Linked DNA regions of Acaryochloris sp. CCMEE 5410. The protein of the gene in region 2 binds, or shares a complex with, the protein of the main gene of each other region. Links are inferred from orthologs where the notes say so. Each region holds a gene or a part of one and is shown on either strand. Other genes may lie near its edges.

What was found. Proteins that work in one complex are often made in the same cells at the same time.
Region 1: the proteins of ON05_RS26515 (region 2) and nuoH are in contact, whole or in part, in a crystal structure (PDB 6Y11), measured with the Thermus thermophilus proteins. The link is inferred for Acaryochloris sp. CCMEE 5410 from one-to-one orthologs. Residues at the interface, in WP_096411117.1 of Thermus thermophilus: Arg16, Glu17, Gly18, Leu24, Leu27, Val28, Trp30, Gly31, Arg32, Asn34, Ser35, Trp37, Thr54, Asp55, Ala56, Asp59, Ala61, Arg62, Phe63, Gly64, Glu66, Val67, Phe68, Arg69, Ala70, Ser71, Arg73, Gln74, Ala75, Asp76; in WP_096411122.1 of Thermus thermophilus: Arg36, Val44, Arg45, Met46, Gly47, Pro48, Asn49, Arg50, Val51, Leu57, Gln58, Ala61, Asp62, Ile64, Lys65, Ile67, Phe68, Lys69, Glu70, Ile72, Val74, Glu223, Ala224, Glu225, His233, Thr234, Glu235, Tyr236, Ser237, Trp241.
Region 3: the proteins of ON05_RS26515 (region 2) and ON05_RS18550 are in contact, whole or in part, in a cryo-EM structure (PDB 6KHJ), measured with the Thermosynechococcus vestitus proteins. The link is inferred for Acaryochloris sp. CCMEE 5410 from one-to-one orthologs. Residues at the interface, in WP_011056552.1 of Thermosynechococcus vestitus: Leu46, Met47, Tyr48, Thr50, Ala51, Cys52, Phe54, Ile55, Glu56, Ala58, Ala59, Ile61, Gly62, Ser63, Arg64, Phe65, Asn76, Pro78, Thr89, Thr91, Lys93, Met94, Ala97, Leu101, Met123, Phe124, Ser126, Asp127, Ser128, Tyr129; in WP_011057128.1 of Thermosynechococcus vestitus: Pro17, His18, His19, Pro20, Ser21, Met22, Val25, Arg27, Met29, Thr31, Ile38, Asp39, Cys40, Glu41, Pro42, Val43, Ile44, Gly45, Tyr46, Leu47, His48, Arg49, Gly50, Met51, Lys53, Ile54, Asn57, Arg58, Pro65, Tyr66.

The regions. Positions count from the first base shown.
Region 1 is NZ_AFEJ02000001.1:2,661,877-2,666,529, forward strand. Bases 1,441-4,389 are described here. They hold nuoH (NADH-quinone oxidoreductase subunit NuoH), read left to right. Parts: upstream 1,441-2,330; coding sequence 2,331-3,449; downstream 3,450-4,389. Other genes in these bases: ON05_RS12180 (citrate synthase), read left to right, coding at 1,441-2,175; ndhI (NAD(P)H-quinone oxidoreductase subunit I), read left to right, coding at 3,521-4,123; ON05_RS12195 (NADH-quinone oxidoreductase subunit J), read left to right, coding at 4,127-4,389. Also shown: ON05_RS12170 (DUF3288 family protein), read left to right, coding at 159-377; phosphohistidine phosphatase SixA, read left to right, coding at 449-952; more of ON05_RS12180, read left to right, coding at 1,039-1,440; more of ON05_RS12195, read left to right, coding at 4,390-4,653. UniProt on the Escherichia coli protein: NDH-1 shuttles electrons from NADH, via FMN and iron-sulfur (Fe-S) centers, to quinones in the respiratory chain. The immediate electron acceptor for the enzyme in this species is believed to be ubiquinone.
Region 2 is NZ_AFEJ02000002.1:1,222,579-1,228,254, forward strand. What follows is about bases 1,157-3,949. They hold ON05_RS26515 (NADH dehydrogenase subunit K), read left to right. Parts: upstream 1,157-2,100; coding sequence 2,101-2,799; downstream 2,800-3,949. Other genes in these bases: ON05_RS26505 (chlorophyll a/b binding light-harvesting protein), read right to left, coding at 1,157-1,245; pheS (phenylalanine--tRNA ligase subunit alpha), read left to right, coding at 2,889-3,881. Outside these bases: more of ON05_RS26505, read right to left, coding at 196-1,156; ON05_RS26525 (Uma2 family endonuclease), read left to right, coding at 3,967-4,752; tRNA dihydrouridine synthase DusB, read left to right, coding at 4,768-5,676. UniProt on the Escherichia coli protein: NDH-1 shuttles electrons from NADH, via FMN and iron-sulfur (Fe-S) centers, to quinones in the respiratory chain. The immediate electron acceptor for the enzyme in this species is ubiquinone.
Region 3 is NZ_AFEJ02000001.1:4,015,523-4,020,157, reverse strand. The notes cover bases 265-3,195. They hold ON05_RS18550 (NAD(P)H-quinone oxidoreductase subunit H), read right to left. Parts: upstream 2,357-3,195; coding sequence 1,172-2,356; downstream 265-1,171. Other genes in these bases: gatC (Asp-tRNA(Asn)/Glu-tRNA(Gln) amidotransferase subunit GatC), read right to left, coding at 2,550-2,840; ON05_RS18555 (bifunctional 2-polyprenyl-6-hydroxyphenol methylase/3-demethylubiquinol 3-O-methyltransferase UbiG), read right to left, coding at 446-1,114. In the rest of the region: ON05_RS18540 (CAP domain-containing protein), read left to right, coding at 3,524-4,093; ON05_RS18535 (HAD family hydrolase), read left to right, coding at 4,185-4,635.

The DNA of each region.
Region 1 (4,653 bases), on a different replicon or contig from region 2:
ACTTGAGTCGCTTGCCACAGGGGTTGCTAGAAGTAAATTAGTCTAAGCTGCTTCATCCGGGATCCAGCGTTCCGAATTATTTTTTTAAGATCCGGGAAGGCCCCACTAGGGCACTGGTAAACTTAAATCCTTCATTGGTCATATTCGGTTGATATCCTATGCCACCAGAGAATAGTCTTAAGGATCAACGTCATCCGCAACAAGATCGCGATCGCAACACTCTGAATCGCCTGCTACGGGAAGAGCCTAATGCGCTAAATTGGGCTGAGCTGGCCCGACTCCGCATTCGCTATGCCGGATTTCCAGGGAGTCGAGACATCCAAAAGGATCTGGATAAATTACTCGAAAATGGGATGTCACCGAAGACCAACTTTTGAGAAGACCCGCGAAATCCACGCCACTCAGAAAATTTACACCGTACGGACGAATAAAAAGAAGACTGGACCTAATGGCACAGCCCCTGAAGCTCTATCTCATTCGTCATGGAATTGCCGAAGAGCGACAGCCCCATCTCCCCGATCCGCAGCGGGCCTTAACCGCTAAAGGTCGACAGAAAACCCAGAAAGTGGCCCAGCGTTTGCAGGAGCTGGGCCTCCAGTTTGATGACTTGCAGACCAGTTCCCTAGTACGCGCCTATCAGACTGCCGAGATTCTTCAACACCAAGGGCTAGTCACGACTATCCATATCTCTGATTTATTACGTCCCGACGGCAACTGGCAAGAGTGGCTCCAATGGTTACAGAACTGGCGAAACCAAGGTTTGACTCGTTTAGCCTTGGTCGGACATGAACCGAATTTGAGCACATGGGCGGAGATTTTAGTCTGGGGGCAACCCCGTCGGCAACTGGTTTTGAAGAAGGCTGGTATGATTGGACTACTCCTGCCTGAGCACCACAACCCTGTAGGGCAAAGCACCCTGTTTTGGTTGACTGCTCCAAAATTGCTGTTTTAGAACCCATACCCTCCTTCGCTCTGCCCAGCTCCCCCTCAGTGCTTCCAGGCGGTCGGCGATCTATCCACCTTCATTTGAGAGACACTATGGTCGCTTGTGAATTTCAACCCGGTTTAGAAGGGATTCCTGCTGCTCAATCCCAGGTCAGCTTTGTGAATGGCCAAATCGGTCAGTTGGAGTATCGCGGTGTTCCCATTGAAGCCCTCGCAGACAACAGCAGCTTCCTGGAAACGGCCTATCTATTGATTTGGGGGGAATTTCCCAAATCAGATGATCTAGACGCCTTCCAAGAAGAAATCACCCACCATCGCCGCATCAAATATCGCATCCGGGACATGATGAAGTGTTTTCCCGAAAGCGGTCACCCGATGGATGCCCTCCAGGCGTCAGCCGCAGCTTTAGGCCTGTTCTATTCTCGCCGGGCTTTAGATGATCCCACTTATATTCGTCGGGCCGTGGTGCGATTACTGGCAAAAATCCCAACGATGGTGGCAGCCTTTGAGCATATTCGCAAAGGCAATGACCCGGTACGACCTCGGGATGATTTGAGCTATGCCGCCAACTTCCTCTACATGATGAATGAGCAGGAGCCGGATCCCTTTTTAGCCCAAATCTTTGACACCTGCTTGATCCTGCATGCCGAGCATACAATGAATGCCTCAACCTTCTCGGCTCGGGTCACCGCCTCCACCCTCACCGATCCCTATGCCATTGTGGCTTCAGCCGTGGGCACCTTAGCCGGGCCTTTACATGGTGGAGCCAACGAGGAAGTGATCACCATGCTGGCAGAGATCGGCTCAGTGGAGAATGTCCAGCCTTTCTTAGAAGAGAAGCTCACCACCAAATCTAAAATTATGGGATTTGGGCATCGAGTTTATAAAGTGAAGGATCCCAGAGCAAAGATCTTACAGAAATTAGCCGAACAATTGTTTGACAAAACCGGCGGCGATCCCTCCTATGAAATTGCCCTAGCGTTGGAAAAAGCAGTGGCCGAAAAACTGGGGAGTAAAGGGATTTATCCCAATGTTGATTTTTACTCCGGGCTGGTTTACCAAAAACTGGGAATTCCCACAGATTTATTTACCCCTATCTTTGCGATCGCAAGAGTGGCTGGCTGGTTAGCCCACTGGCGAGAACAGTTGGAAACGAACCGAATTTATCGCCCCAGCCAGGTTTATATCGGCGACCATAGTCTTGCTTATATCCCGCCAGAGAGCCGTTAGAACAGACATAGACTAGAATCAATCCTTTCCTTCAACCCTTAGGGAAATGGATGTCGGAGCATGAAGTTATTCTCCTAGAAACTCGCCTAGGCGTATATACTGGTTTAGGCATCAAGAAACTTTACAAATCATAAATTCAGTAAGAATGGGCGGCAATGAACCCAGGTATTGATCTTGAACAACGCTTTGTTGAAACTTTAATGGAATTGGGGTTAACCCCCGGTGTCGCCAAAACCATTTGGCTTCCGATCCCCATGTTGTTGATGATTATCGGCGCAACGGTGGGAGTCCTGGTTTCGGTTTGGCTAGAACGAAAAATTTCAGCGGCGGCTCAGCAACGGATTGGCCCCGAATATATCGGACCGCTGGGCATCCTAGCGCCAGTGGCAGACGGCATCAAACTCGTCTTTAAAGAAGACATTGTGCCAGCCAATACCGACCCCTGGCTTTTTACGTTAGGTCCCATCCTGGTCGTCATCCCTGTCTTTTTCTCCTATTTGATTGTCCCGTTTGGTCAGAACATTCTGATTACAGACCTAGGGATTGGCATCTTTTTCTGGATTGCCTTATCTAGCATTGCGCCAATCGGTCTGCTAATGGCGGGATATTCCTCCAATAACAAATACTCTTTGCTGGGTGGACTCCGAGCTGCAGCCCAATCCATCAGCTATGAAATCCCACTGGCCTTAGCAGTCTTGGCTGTGGTGATGATGTCCAACAGCCTCAGCACCATTGACATTGTTAACCAGCAATCAGGCTATGGCATCCTCGGCTGGAACGTTATTCGCCAGCCCATTGGGTTTATGTTGTTCTGGATTGCGGCCTTGGCGGAATGTGAGCGTCTCCCTTTTGACTTACCCGAAGCGGAAGAAGAATTGGTCGCCGGTTACCAAACCGAATATGCAGGCATGAAGTTTGCTCTGTTCTATTTGGGGTCCTACGTCAACCTCGTACTGTCCTCAATTTTGGTAGCGGTCCTCTACTTTGGCGGTTGGGACCTTCCTATTCCAGCAACCATGATTGCGGACTGGATTAATGTCGATCCCAACAATGCCATTTTTGAGTTAGTGACGGCTGGCCTAGGCTTGGTAATGACCCTGCTGAAAGCCTATTTCTTCCTGTTCCTAGCTATTTTGTTGCGCTGGACCGTTCCTCGCGTCCGTATTGACCAGCTTTTAGATTTTGGTTGGAAATTTTTACTGCCTGTGGGATTGGTGAATCTCCTTCTAACCGCCGGTCTGAAATTAGCGTTTCCTTTTGCCTTTGGTGGATAGGCACAAGGTAAATTTTCTAAACTTAAAACTAACGCCAGCCTTCATCTGCCGACATCTGAGAGTGAACATCCATGCTCAAGTTTCTGAATCAAGTCACCAGTTACGGAAAAGAATCTTTCCAAGCAGCTCGTTACATTGGCCAAGGTCTAGCCGTGACCTTCGACCATATGAAACGCCGTCCGATTACGGTGCAGTATCCCTATGAAAAGCTGATTCCTTCCGAGCGATTTCGCGGTCGCATTCACTTTGAATTTGACAAGTGCATTTCTTGCGAAGTCTGTGTTCGAGTATGCCCGATTAATCTGCCCGTAGTGGATTGGGAATTCAATAAGGAGATCAAGAAGAAGCAGCTCAAGCACTACAGTATTGACTTTGGGGTCTGTATTTTCTGTGCCAACTGTGTGGAATACTGTCCCACAAACTGTCTCTCGGTCACCGAAGAGTATGAGCTATCGACCTTCGATCGCCATGAGCTGAACTTCGATAACGTAGCGATGGGACGTTTACCCTACAAAGTGACGCAAGATCCAATGGTCACCCCCATTCGCGAGTTTGCTTACTTACCAGAATCAGAAATGGATGGTCATAACGTGGACCATATGGCACCCAGAGCTGGGCAAACCCCCGCCGAGATTGTAGCCAGCACACCGCAACCCGAAACCAAGGAGGGCTAATCAGTGAATCTTGCAGAAGGGGTTCAGCTCGTCTCCCTCATTCTCTTGTCTGTCATGATGCTTGGAGCTGCTTTGGGAGTGGTTCTTTTTGAAAGCATTGTTTACTCAGCGTTTACCCTAGGTGCAGTCTTTATAAGCATTGCGGGTCTCTACATTTTGCTGAATGCAGACTTCGTATCGGCGGCCCAAATCCTGATCTATGTGGGTGCGGTAAACGTCCTAATTCTGTTTGCGATCATGTTGGTCAATAAAACAGAAGACTTTAAACCCTTACCCAGACGCTGGATTCGCAAAGTTTCTACCGCTTTTGTGTCCTTGGCCCTGTTTACCCTGCTGGCAACCATGGTCCTGCAAACCAACTGGCCGGTGGATATGGCCCTCACACCTCCTGCTTCCTCTGTAGAAACTATTGGCATCCATTTCTTCACAGATTATTTGTTGCCCTTTGAATTGGCTTCTATTCTTTTGCTGATGGCCTTGGTCGGTGCAGTCGTCTTAGCCCGCCGGGAAACCATTATTGGTGAAGAAAC
Region 2 (5,676 bases):
CGTGGATACAACAGATATGTGTAGTAAGCAGTTGTAGCAAGAACTAAACGATCTAAAGCTTGTGTTAGACGGATTCTAAGCTCAGAAATAGCTGAAACATTTAGGGTGACAGCAGATTGGACTATCATCTCAGTCCATGAGCTGTCACCCTAAAGCCGAGACGAACAAAAAGTTAACGCCTACTAGCAGATCAACTTAGTTTGCCTGAGGAGTTAGGCTAGCTAGGGCACGGGGGATACGACGGAAGTCAAATCCATAAGCACGCAACGCATGGAAGAGATGCCCCTGAAGACAATAGAAAGCCCAATAGTAATGGAAGTTAGAGATCCAAAAACGTGTAGTGTGACCACCATCAGATGCATCTAAGGTTTCTGCAAAATAGGGGGTAACGTTTAGCTTGGCTTCCAATACTGGACCAAAAAGCTCAACGGGAAATACAACGTCGTTTACGGAGCAGAAATAGGCTGCATTAAACCCTGCGAAAGCCAGTCCAGCAAGAGCATAAGCTAGTAGAGCTTCACCAGACTTCACATAAAGCTTATCTGTGTAAGGCCAAGGCTTTACAAGAATATGCCAAATACCACCAGCGATGTAAAGGGAGGAAACAAAGAAATGTCCACCAATTACATCTTCTAGATTGTTGACAAAGTAAGGATTGAATCCAGGAGTAGCCCAGCCGTATTTGAAAAATCTAACTAAGTTCAGACTGGGAGAGATGGCCCGGACTTCACCAGCTACTGGATCGTAAACGCCATGAGTACAAGCCCAAGTTGCAAATAACAAGCAAGCAGCACCTAAGAACAGAAGGTGATGCCCAAGGATACGACCTTGAGTCTCAAAATCATCCCACTCGAAATGAAATCTTTGAGCGCCAGAAAATTCGCTATCAGCTAGGACCTTAGGGCCTTTGGTAACGCCATAGAGAGCACCAGCACCTAAAATTGCAGCAGCAACAAGGTGAATCATTGCGATCGCAAAGTAGGGGTAGGTATCAACAACAGCACCACCAGCTGCAACCCCCCATCCGGCACGAGCTAGCTGGGGAATACAAACTAAATTTTGTTGATAAACGGGTAAGTCGGGGTTAAAACGGGATACTTCAAATAAGGTAAAAGAACCGGCCCAAAAGCACATGGAGGCAATTTGGCCGTTATGGGCAGCTAAGAATTGGCCGCTGTAGTCGGTAAAGCGGGAGTTCGCAGACCACCAGCCGTACTCAACGTCGGTTTGTCCATAAGTTTGCATTGTTAAATAATTTCCTCCTCTGTTATCGGTGCCACCGTAACTTTATTATCAAACTTAATATCAAAAATACTATCAGACCTCGCCTCTTGCTGTCTGTGGTTTCCAGTTTTTCGTCCGTTTTCTGACCGATCAATTTCCGCTTTAGAGTTTCGTCACTCAAGGGATAGGCGATTTTCACCTATTCTCAGAGGTTCCACACTTTTCGAAGCGATGACTCTAGAACCGTAGAGCCAAAGTGTAAAGTAATATTAAGTTAAAGGTATTTCGTTACTTCGTTAACGAATAGTTGAAGTAGTGATTTTATGACTGATTTGTCAGGCAGTGCTTGAAAAATGCGACTCGCGCTGTGGCACTCTACACTAGCTCTCTGTTTCAAGTTGACTTTAGAAAAACACAACTGTCAGACTAAACGTTGACAGAAGCTCAGAGTTTCGCTAGGTTAGAAATCGTCAAAAAAGCGTACAGGCCCCCATCGTCTAGAGGCCTAGGACACCTCCCTTTCACGGAGGCGACAGGGATTCGAATTCCCTTGGGGGTATTCATAAAAATATTTAGCGGCTCTCTGATATCAAGGAGCCGCTAAATATTTTTATACCTTGTCTAGCCCTGTCATCCCTGAGTGCTAAATGAGTTCGGGGGATTTCTTCATCTACCATGGTTGATAACCACGGTAGCAGTCAGGTTCTCCATGAAATTTGTAGAAACTAACGCAAAACTGTTGTTACATTAATAGACGGGGAAGTCTGCAAAAGAATTATTCTTCGCACTATTTGATATCCTCCCAGATGCTGTTCAGTAATTAGCTGCAAGCATTTCAGTTCATTAAACTAGCAAACATTGAGGGCCCTTTCTGCAATGCAGGACCAACAGATAATTAATCCAATTTCTCAATCTCAGATCCCTCAAGAGCTGTCTGAGAATGTGATTTTGTCTTCCGTGAGTGATCTCTACGATTGGGCAAGACTCTCTAGCCTTTGGCCCTTAATGTATGGAACTGCTTGCTGCTTTATTGAAATTGCAGCCATGATCGGCTCCCGATTTGATTTTGATCGCTTTGGCCTGGTTCCTCGTTCTAGCCCACGTCAGGCGGACTTAATCATTACGGCCGGAACCGTAACCATGAAAATGGCCCCTGCTCTTGTTCGCCTCTACGAGCAAATGCCCGATCCGAAATATGTGATTGCGATGGGTGCCTGCACCATCACAGGCGGTATGTTCAGCAGTGACTCTACAACTGCAGTACGCGGGGTTGACAAGCTGATTCCTGTTGATGTCTATTTGCCTGGCTGCCCGCCTCGTCCTGAAGCAGTGATGGATGCCATTGTTAAGTTGCGCAAAAAGATCGCCAATGAGGATGTGCGTGAGCGGGGCAATTTAATGCAGACCCATCGCTATTACAGCACAACCCATCAGATGAAAGTGGTCCCCCCCATTCACACGGGTGTCTATCTGGAGGCTGCTGCGCGTAAATCTCCTGCGGCTGCTTTAGGTGCGGGTGTGGGTGAAGATATGACACCTGCATTGGTGGCTGAAGCTGAGAAGGAAGAAGCCTAATTACTTCCTCCTTGTGGGTAGTGCTTTTCTGAATCTTCCATCCATGCTGATCCCAATGCGGATCAGCAATTCTATTTCAACGAAACGTCATGACCAGTGATCTGGAAACTCAGTTGCAACAGCTTCAAACAGAGGCTGCTGCAGCTATAACCACTGCGGATACCCTAGATGCCTTAGAAACACTGCGGGTGAGCTATTTGGGTAAAAAAGGCCAGCTGTCTCAGATCCTTAAGGGAATGGGCAAGCTGGATGCGTCGGAGCGTCCCAAGATTGGGGGATTAGCTAACCAGGTCAAGGAAGCGCTGCAACAGGGGTTAGAACAAAAAAAATCGGATCTCAATCAGGCTGCTATTGCTGCTCAACTGACTGCAGAGACTCTGGATGTGACTATGCCTGGGACCTACGTTCCTCAAGGGCATATTCACCCCCTGAATAGCACCATCGATAAAGCCTTAGATATCTTTGTGGGCTTGGGGTATACCATTGCCCAAGGGCCTGAGATGGAAACGGACTACTACAACTTTGAAGCCCTAAATACCCCGCCTGATCACCCAGCACGGGATATGCAAGATACGTTTTATCTCCCGGATGGTAATCTGCTCCGCACCCATACTTCTGCGGTTCAGATTCATTACATGGAAGACCACGAACCACCCATTCGGATTGCAGCCCCTGGGCGCTGTTACCGTCGGGATACTGAAGATGCCACCCACGCTGCTGTATTCCACCAGATTGAGATTTTAGCAGTGGATAAGGGGCTGACCTTTACGGATCTCAAAGGCACGATCAAAGTTTTTATTGAGCAAATGTTTGGTGAGGTGCCCATCCGGTTTCGAGCGAGCTATTTTCCTTTTACTGAACCCTCTGCTGAGGTGGATGTGCAGTGGAAGGGCCGATGGCTTGAGGTCTTGGGTTGCGGCATGGTCGATCCCAATGTCCTCAAAAACGTGGGCTATGATCCAGAGGTCTATACTGGGTTTGCTGCAGGCTTCGGGGTGGAGCGATTTGCGATGGTCCTTCACCAGATTGATGATATTCGACGGTTATATACCAGTGATTTGCGTTTCTTGCGTCAATTTTAGGTATGGCTTCTCGGGCTTGATCCTAGATTGAGGGTGGGACGGCTAGAATCTAGGTAGCGGATGTCTTTTCTATGAGGATACTGGAGTGCGATCGCATCCCTCCTTGAAACCATTAGATCCAGATCATCCCTCGGCTCCCCCTTGGCCCACCATGTACGATCTGCCGAGTGAGTATCCCGAGGAGCTGGGTTTGCCGGACGAATTTCATGATTTACAGCCTCAGCTTCTGAGTGCTACCTTCCGGCTGTCGGATGTAGCGCGGGATCAGATTTTTACCGGTACAGATCTCAATGTTTACTATGACTTGCAACATCCCCTCTGGCATAAGCGACCGGACTGGTTTGCCGCAGTGGGCGTTCCCCGCTTTTACAATCAAACGGAACTGCGCTTAAGCTATGTGGTCTGGGACGAGGGCGTCGCGCCTGCGGTGGTGGTGGAGTTGTTGTCTCCAGGAACGGAAAAGGAAGATCTTGGACAAACCACAGCTGCCGAGGGTCAACCGCCCACGAAATGGCAGGTGTATGAACAGATCTTGAAAATTCCTTACTACATAATTTATGACCGCTACAGTGGCAAATTACAGGGATATCAATGGCTTGAGGGTCACTATCAGTCCCTAGACATTCAAAACAAGTGCATACATCTGCCCCAGTTGAGCTTAAGTCTGGGGCTGTGGCAGGGAGATTATGATGGCATTTATTGGGAATGGTTGCGCTGGCTGGATACAGATCACCAATGGATTCCGACTCCCCTAGAGCAAGCTCAGCAGCAGCTCGGTCAAACAGAACAGCAGCTAGAACAAGCCGAGACCAAGGCTGCCCGGTTGGCAGAACAACTACGAGCATTGGGGATTGACCCCGATCAAATTTAGCTGTTTTTTGTTTTTATGATAGTTGCGCCACCAATTGATCAAGCCATTCCCCACCTAAGAGCAGACAACCTAAGAGCTGACCTCTCTACCCCCCTTCAGATCGGTCCCTTTGCTGTAAATAGTCGGGTGTTGCAATCGCCCTTATCGGGGGTTACGGATTTGGTCTTTCGACGGTTGGTGCGACGATATGCCCCCGAATCAATGCTCTATACGGAAATGGTCCACGCTAGCCAGGTCTGCCATGCCCGTGAACTCTCCAAAGTCATGGATGTGGATTTGGATGAGCAGCCGATCAGCGTACAGCTGTTTGATTGCCGTCCTCATTTTCTAGCAGAAGCCGCCCAAATGGCAGTCCAGGAAGGTGCAGACACCATTGATTTAAATATGGGTTGCCCCGTCAATAAGATCACCAAGAAAGGCGGTGGATCTTCGCTGTTGCGGGCTCCAGAAACGGCTGAAGCCATTGTTCGAGCAGTGGTGGCAGCGGTTGATGTGCCTGTGACAGTCAAGACCCGCATTGGCTGGAAAGATGACGAAATCAATATCCTGGAGTTTGCTCAACGGATGCAGGATGCAGGGGCAAAAATGATTACGGTGCATGGGCGCACCCGAGCCCAGGGATACAATGGCCCCGCTCAGTGGCAGTGGATTAAACAGGTCAAAGAGAAGTTGTCGATTCCAGTGATTGCCAACGGCGATATTGTCTCTGTTGAGTCGGCGATGGCCTGTTTGGAAATGACTGGGGCAGATGGGGTCATGTGTTCGCGCGGGACCTTGGGGTATCCCTATTTGGTGGGAGAAATTGATTATTTCTTAAAAACTGGACAGCAAAAAGACCCGCCCACCATTATTGAGCGATTGCAATGTGCACGGGAGCATTTGCAAGGGTTATGGGAGTACAAAGGCATCAAAGGGATTCATCAA
Region 3 (4,635 bases), on a different replicon or contig from region 2:
ATACAAATAAAATTATTTAATCAACTTGATAAAAATCTCTTTTTATATTCAAACTTATTTGGATAATTGATTAAATTGGCTCAACCCATTTACTTTAATAGGCTTCCTCTAATGGAATAACTTTAAGTCTCGTTTTTCTGTTGCAGTAGAAATAAATTTAGCGTCTTATTATGTCCGTACAGGACTCGAAATCAATATCATGAGTGCATGACATTTCCATCACCCGCCAGAACCATAGCCCTGGGTATATGAATACTGGAGCCACTTGCGATCGCACATGGATATTCCGTTCTAAAAGATCAACATAGTGATGCGATTACAAAGAATCTAGGCAGTCACAGGCCATACCTGTGCCACTACCTCAGTTCTTCCTGATGAGATGCTCTATCCCTTTGATTGCCTATCCAAGCTGCAATACTATCCTGCTCAGTATGCGCTGAATGGCCTAGGGGGTTAACGCATATGACAACACCATTCTCCGAGCATCAGGATAACGATCTATCGCAACATTCACCTGGAATTCAGAAAATATAGCTGAGATGTCTGCATCCGAGAAGAAATGCTTGATGACGGTATAGGTGGCATCATCCTTCAAATACCGTGATTGTAGATGATTGCCTTCAGCATCGTACTGGCCTGTCCAAGATTGAGCACCCGGAAGCTGATCGCAAAACACCACTTGGCCATGCACATGCTGATGCAAGCCACACAAAAAATCTCGCATTCTTGACATCGGCACATGAGCCAACCAATCTACCGCGAGGACAACCTCAAAATCACAAGGGAGATTGGCGAGCTGATAAGCATCAGCCTGCTGATACTGAACTTTGTCAGGGGGAAGTTGCTTAAGGGCCGCCTGATCCAACGTACTTGAGTTGTAATCCGTGGCTAAAACAGAGTGGGTGCAATCATAAATCTGTTCCGTCCAAAAACCAGGGCCACAGGCTATCTCTAGCACTCGTTTGCCCGCCACCAACTGCCTGAGGCGCTCAATGACATCGGCTAATTGAGCCACCCCTTCAGGCTGGTCATAGCCCATAGAGACATCATACTCAGCAGCACGATGGTGATAATACGTCTGCATCTCTTGAATCCGTTTAGATGCGTTAGACATCGGATCACCCTCCACTCAGCCAGAAGCCTCTTGCGATGGAAAGTTAAGCAGCCGTCCTTAGCGATCGACGGATCCCATAATCACGTCAATACTACCCAGAATCGCCACAATATCAGCAACCTTCATGCCTTTGAGCAACTGGGGCAAGACCTGCAAATTGTTGAAATCAGGGGCGCGAATCTTCCATCGCCAAGGGAAGACATTCTCATCGCCAATTAGATAAATGCCAAGTTCACCTTTACCCGTTTCGACTCTGGCATAGAGTTCACCCTCTGGAATTTTGAAGGTGGGGGCAAGCTTCTTACCCAAGAACTGATATTCAAAGGAGTTCCACTCTGATTTGCGGCCTTCCATCATCCGCTTGGCTTCCAAGTTTTCGTAGGGGCCGCCGGGTAGATGTTCAAGGGCTTGCTTAATAATTTTGACGGATTCTCGCATTTCGCGAATCCGCAGATAATAGCGGGCTAGGCAATCTCCTTTGGTTTCCCACTGGACTTCCCAATCGAAGTCGTCATAGCATTCGTAATGATCAACCCGACGCAGATCCCACTTAACGCCTGATCCTCGCAGCATCGGCCCCGATAACCCCCAATTAATCGCATCTTCGCGGCTAATGGTACCCACACCATCAAGACGTCGGATAAAAATGGGGTTGTTCGTAATCAGACGCTCATACTCATCGACTTTGGGCAGAAAGTAATCACAAAAGTCTAGGCATTTGGAGACCCAACCATAGGTGAGGTCAGCCGCAACACCGCCCATACGGAAGTAGTTGTTATTGATGAAGCGCATGCCACTTACGGCTTCAAACAAGTCGTAAATCATTTCCCGTTCCCGGAAAATGTAAAAGAAGGGGGTTTGGGCTCCCACGTCTGCGAGGAAGGGACCCAACCAAAGCAGGTGATTGGCAATCCGATTCAATTCCAGCATAATCACGCGGATGTAGCTGGCACGTTTGGGCACCTTGATATCGGCTAAGCGTTCGGGCGCATTGACCGTGATGGCTTCGTTAAACATGCCTGCCGCATAATCCCAGCGGCTGACATAGGGAACGAACATGATGTTGGAGCGACTCTCGGCAATTTTTTCCATGCCGCGGTGCAAATAGCCAATCACCGGTTCGCAATCGACGACATTCTCACCATCTAGGGTCACCATAAGTCTCAGAACCCCGTGCATGGAAGGGTGCTGAGGGCCCATGTTAATGACCATGGGTTCGGTGCGGGTTTCAATGGTTGGCATATTGCGTAACGGTTCCTTCTGAGAAAACGACTACAACCCAAAAATGGTGGAGCCTGCTGATTTGTAACCGACATCACTCACTAGAGGCAGTCTAGGAGAAGTATGTCCTTATCTATGGTACAGATCTCTAATCCAGGAATTCAAATATTTTTGTGAGAAAGGGCAACGATTCGGAAGTCCACCCGCTGGCCAATCAACCTTCACCCATGATTTTGGGCACTTTGAAATACTCATCTTCCTGGGCTGGTGCACAGGCCAGAATAGACTCTCGATCATCATAGGGAGTCAGATTATCAACGCGGGTGACATTGCTAACGTCAATGGCTCGGGTGGTTGGCTCGACCTCCGCCACATCTAGCTCGCTCAGTTGCTCAAAATAGTCGAGGATATCCCCTAACTGAGTGGTGAACTGTTCTGATTCAGCATCCGTGAGGGATAGGCGGGCCAAATGGGCGACTTTATCGACTTCTGCACGCTCCAGCATGAAGGCATCTCCTGTGTAATGCTAGCTGTGACTTCTACTTCTATAAGAGTGTCCCACAGCGAATGGCAGTTAACTCACTTCATCTTAGCGTGACGCAAATATAGACTACATCAATCACTTCGTCGATATACAGCCTAGATCTGCAGTGTTTACGAGATCACTGACAGCCTTAAGCCTTCAGGGAGCCATACCTCACACATTACGGTTATTTTTAGCAAGAAATAGAGAACTAATTTGTTATTTCAACAAATTGAATAGCCTCAAACCAATAGTGTTATCTCCTATACAATTTTAAATTTTATCCTGATAACTAAGGTTGAGATGGATGACCCTAAGCAGCTGTCAGTTAATTTATTTTAGTCCTGCAAATTAAATTATTTTTATATGTTCAAATAGAAAGCCAAAATGTCTACCCTAAGGGTAAGACAGGCTCTTATCAACTAATTTCTGAGTATCGCAATTGTAGACTGATCACTTCTAAAATCAGTCGGTTATTCCCTATGGGCATCTATCGGTTTTTCTAGTCAGAATTACCGAGTTCTTCACTTATTGGTGTCAAAGTTATACGCAAGTTGGACAAAAAGTCTGGCTTACAAAGACACGATCGCAAACATGAACTTGCCATACTCATTTCATTAGCCAGATCGTTGCCTGTTTTTGTCTATTCCGGGGGGAATCAATTCATGCACATCAATCAGGGGCATCAGGCTTGCCATTGGCCTATTGCGAGGCGATGGGGCTGGTCTCTCAGCTTGGCCTTAGGCCTTAGCCTTATTGCAACGCCAAGTTTATCCCAAACCCTACATACGCCATCTTTAGGCACCAGTGCCTCAACTCTACCTGCTCAATCCAGCACCATCGCTCAGATGGAGACTGAGGTCTTACAACGGATCAATCAAAAACGCCAACATCAAGGTTTACCGGCCTTACAACTCAATCCCAGATTGTCCTTAGTGGCCCGTTCCCATAGCCAGCAAATGGCTCAATATAACTTTTACAGCCATATTGATCCCCAGGGTCGCAACCATCGCCGTCGAGTCGAGGCGTTAGGATTGCGGGCATATCTCATTGGTGAAAATCTGATGAAATGTATTCGATCTTCAGATCCTGTCGGTTTATCCGTCGAAAGCTGGATGAGAAGTCCCGGCCATCGTAAAAATATTTTGCTACCGGAAATGCAGGAGACAGGTGTAGGCATTTGGCGTAAGGGACAAACCTACTATGTCACGCAAATCTATATGGAGCCCAAATAGAGCCAAACGGGCACTCGTCTTATACCTATTTATTCGGCGATATCCTACCTATTATTTGATAGGTTGAAGAAGATGATTTGCGATCGCACCCTTGTCTCTCCAAGCCCTCATTTTTGATGTAGACGGCACCCTGGCGAACACCGAGCGGGATGGACATCGTGTGGCTTTCAACCAAGCCTTCGCAGAGGCCGGATTAGAGTGGCACTGGTCCGTGGAGCAATATGGACAGCTTCTACAAGTAGCGGGGGGCAAAGAGCGCATTCGTCATTATATCCAGCACTTTTGCCCGGATTGGCAGCAGCCCCACGATTTGCAGGGCTTTATTGCCGACCTGCATGCAGCTAAAAATAGCCATTACCAGGCCTTGCTCAGCCAGGGTACAATTCCGCTGCGGCCTGGGGTTGAACGATTGCTGCGGGACGCGAGAGTGGAGGGAATACGGCTTGCGATCGCAACCACCAGCGACCTCCCCAATGTCATCACTCTCCTAGAACAGACCTTGGACAAAACTAGCCTGAGCTGGTTCGAAACCATTGCCGCAG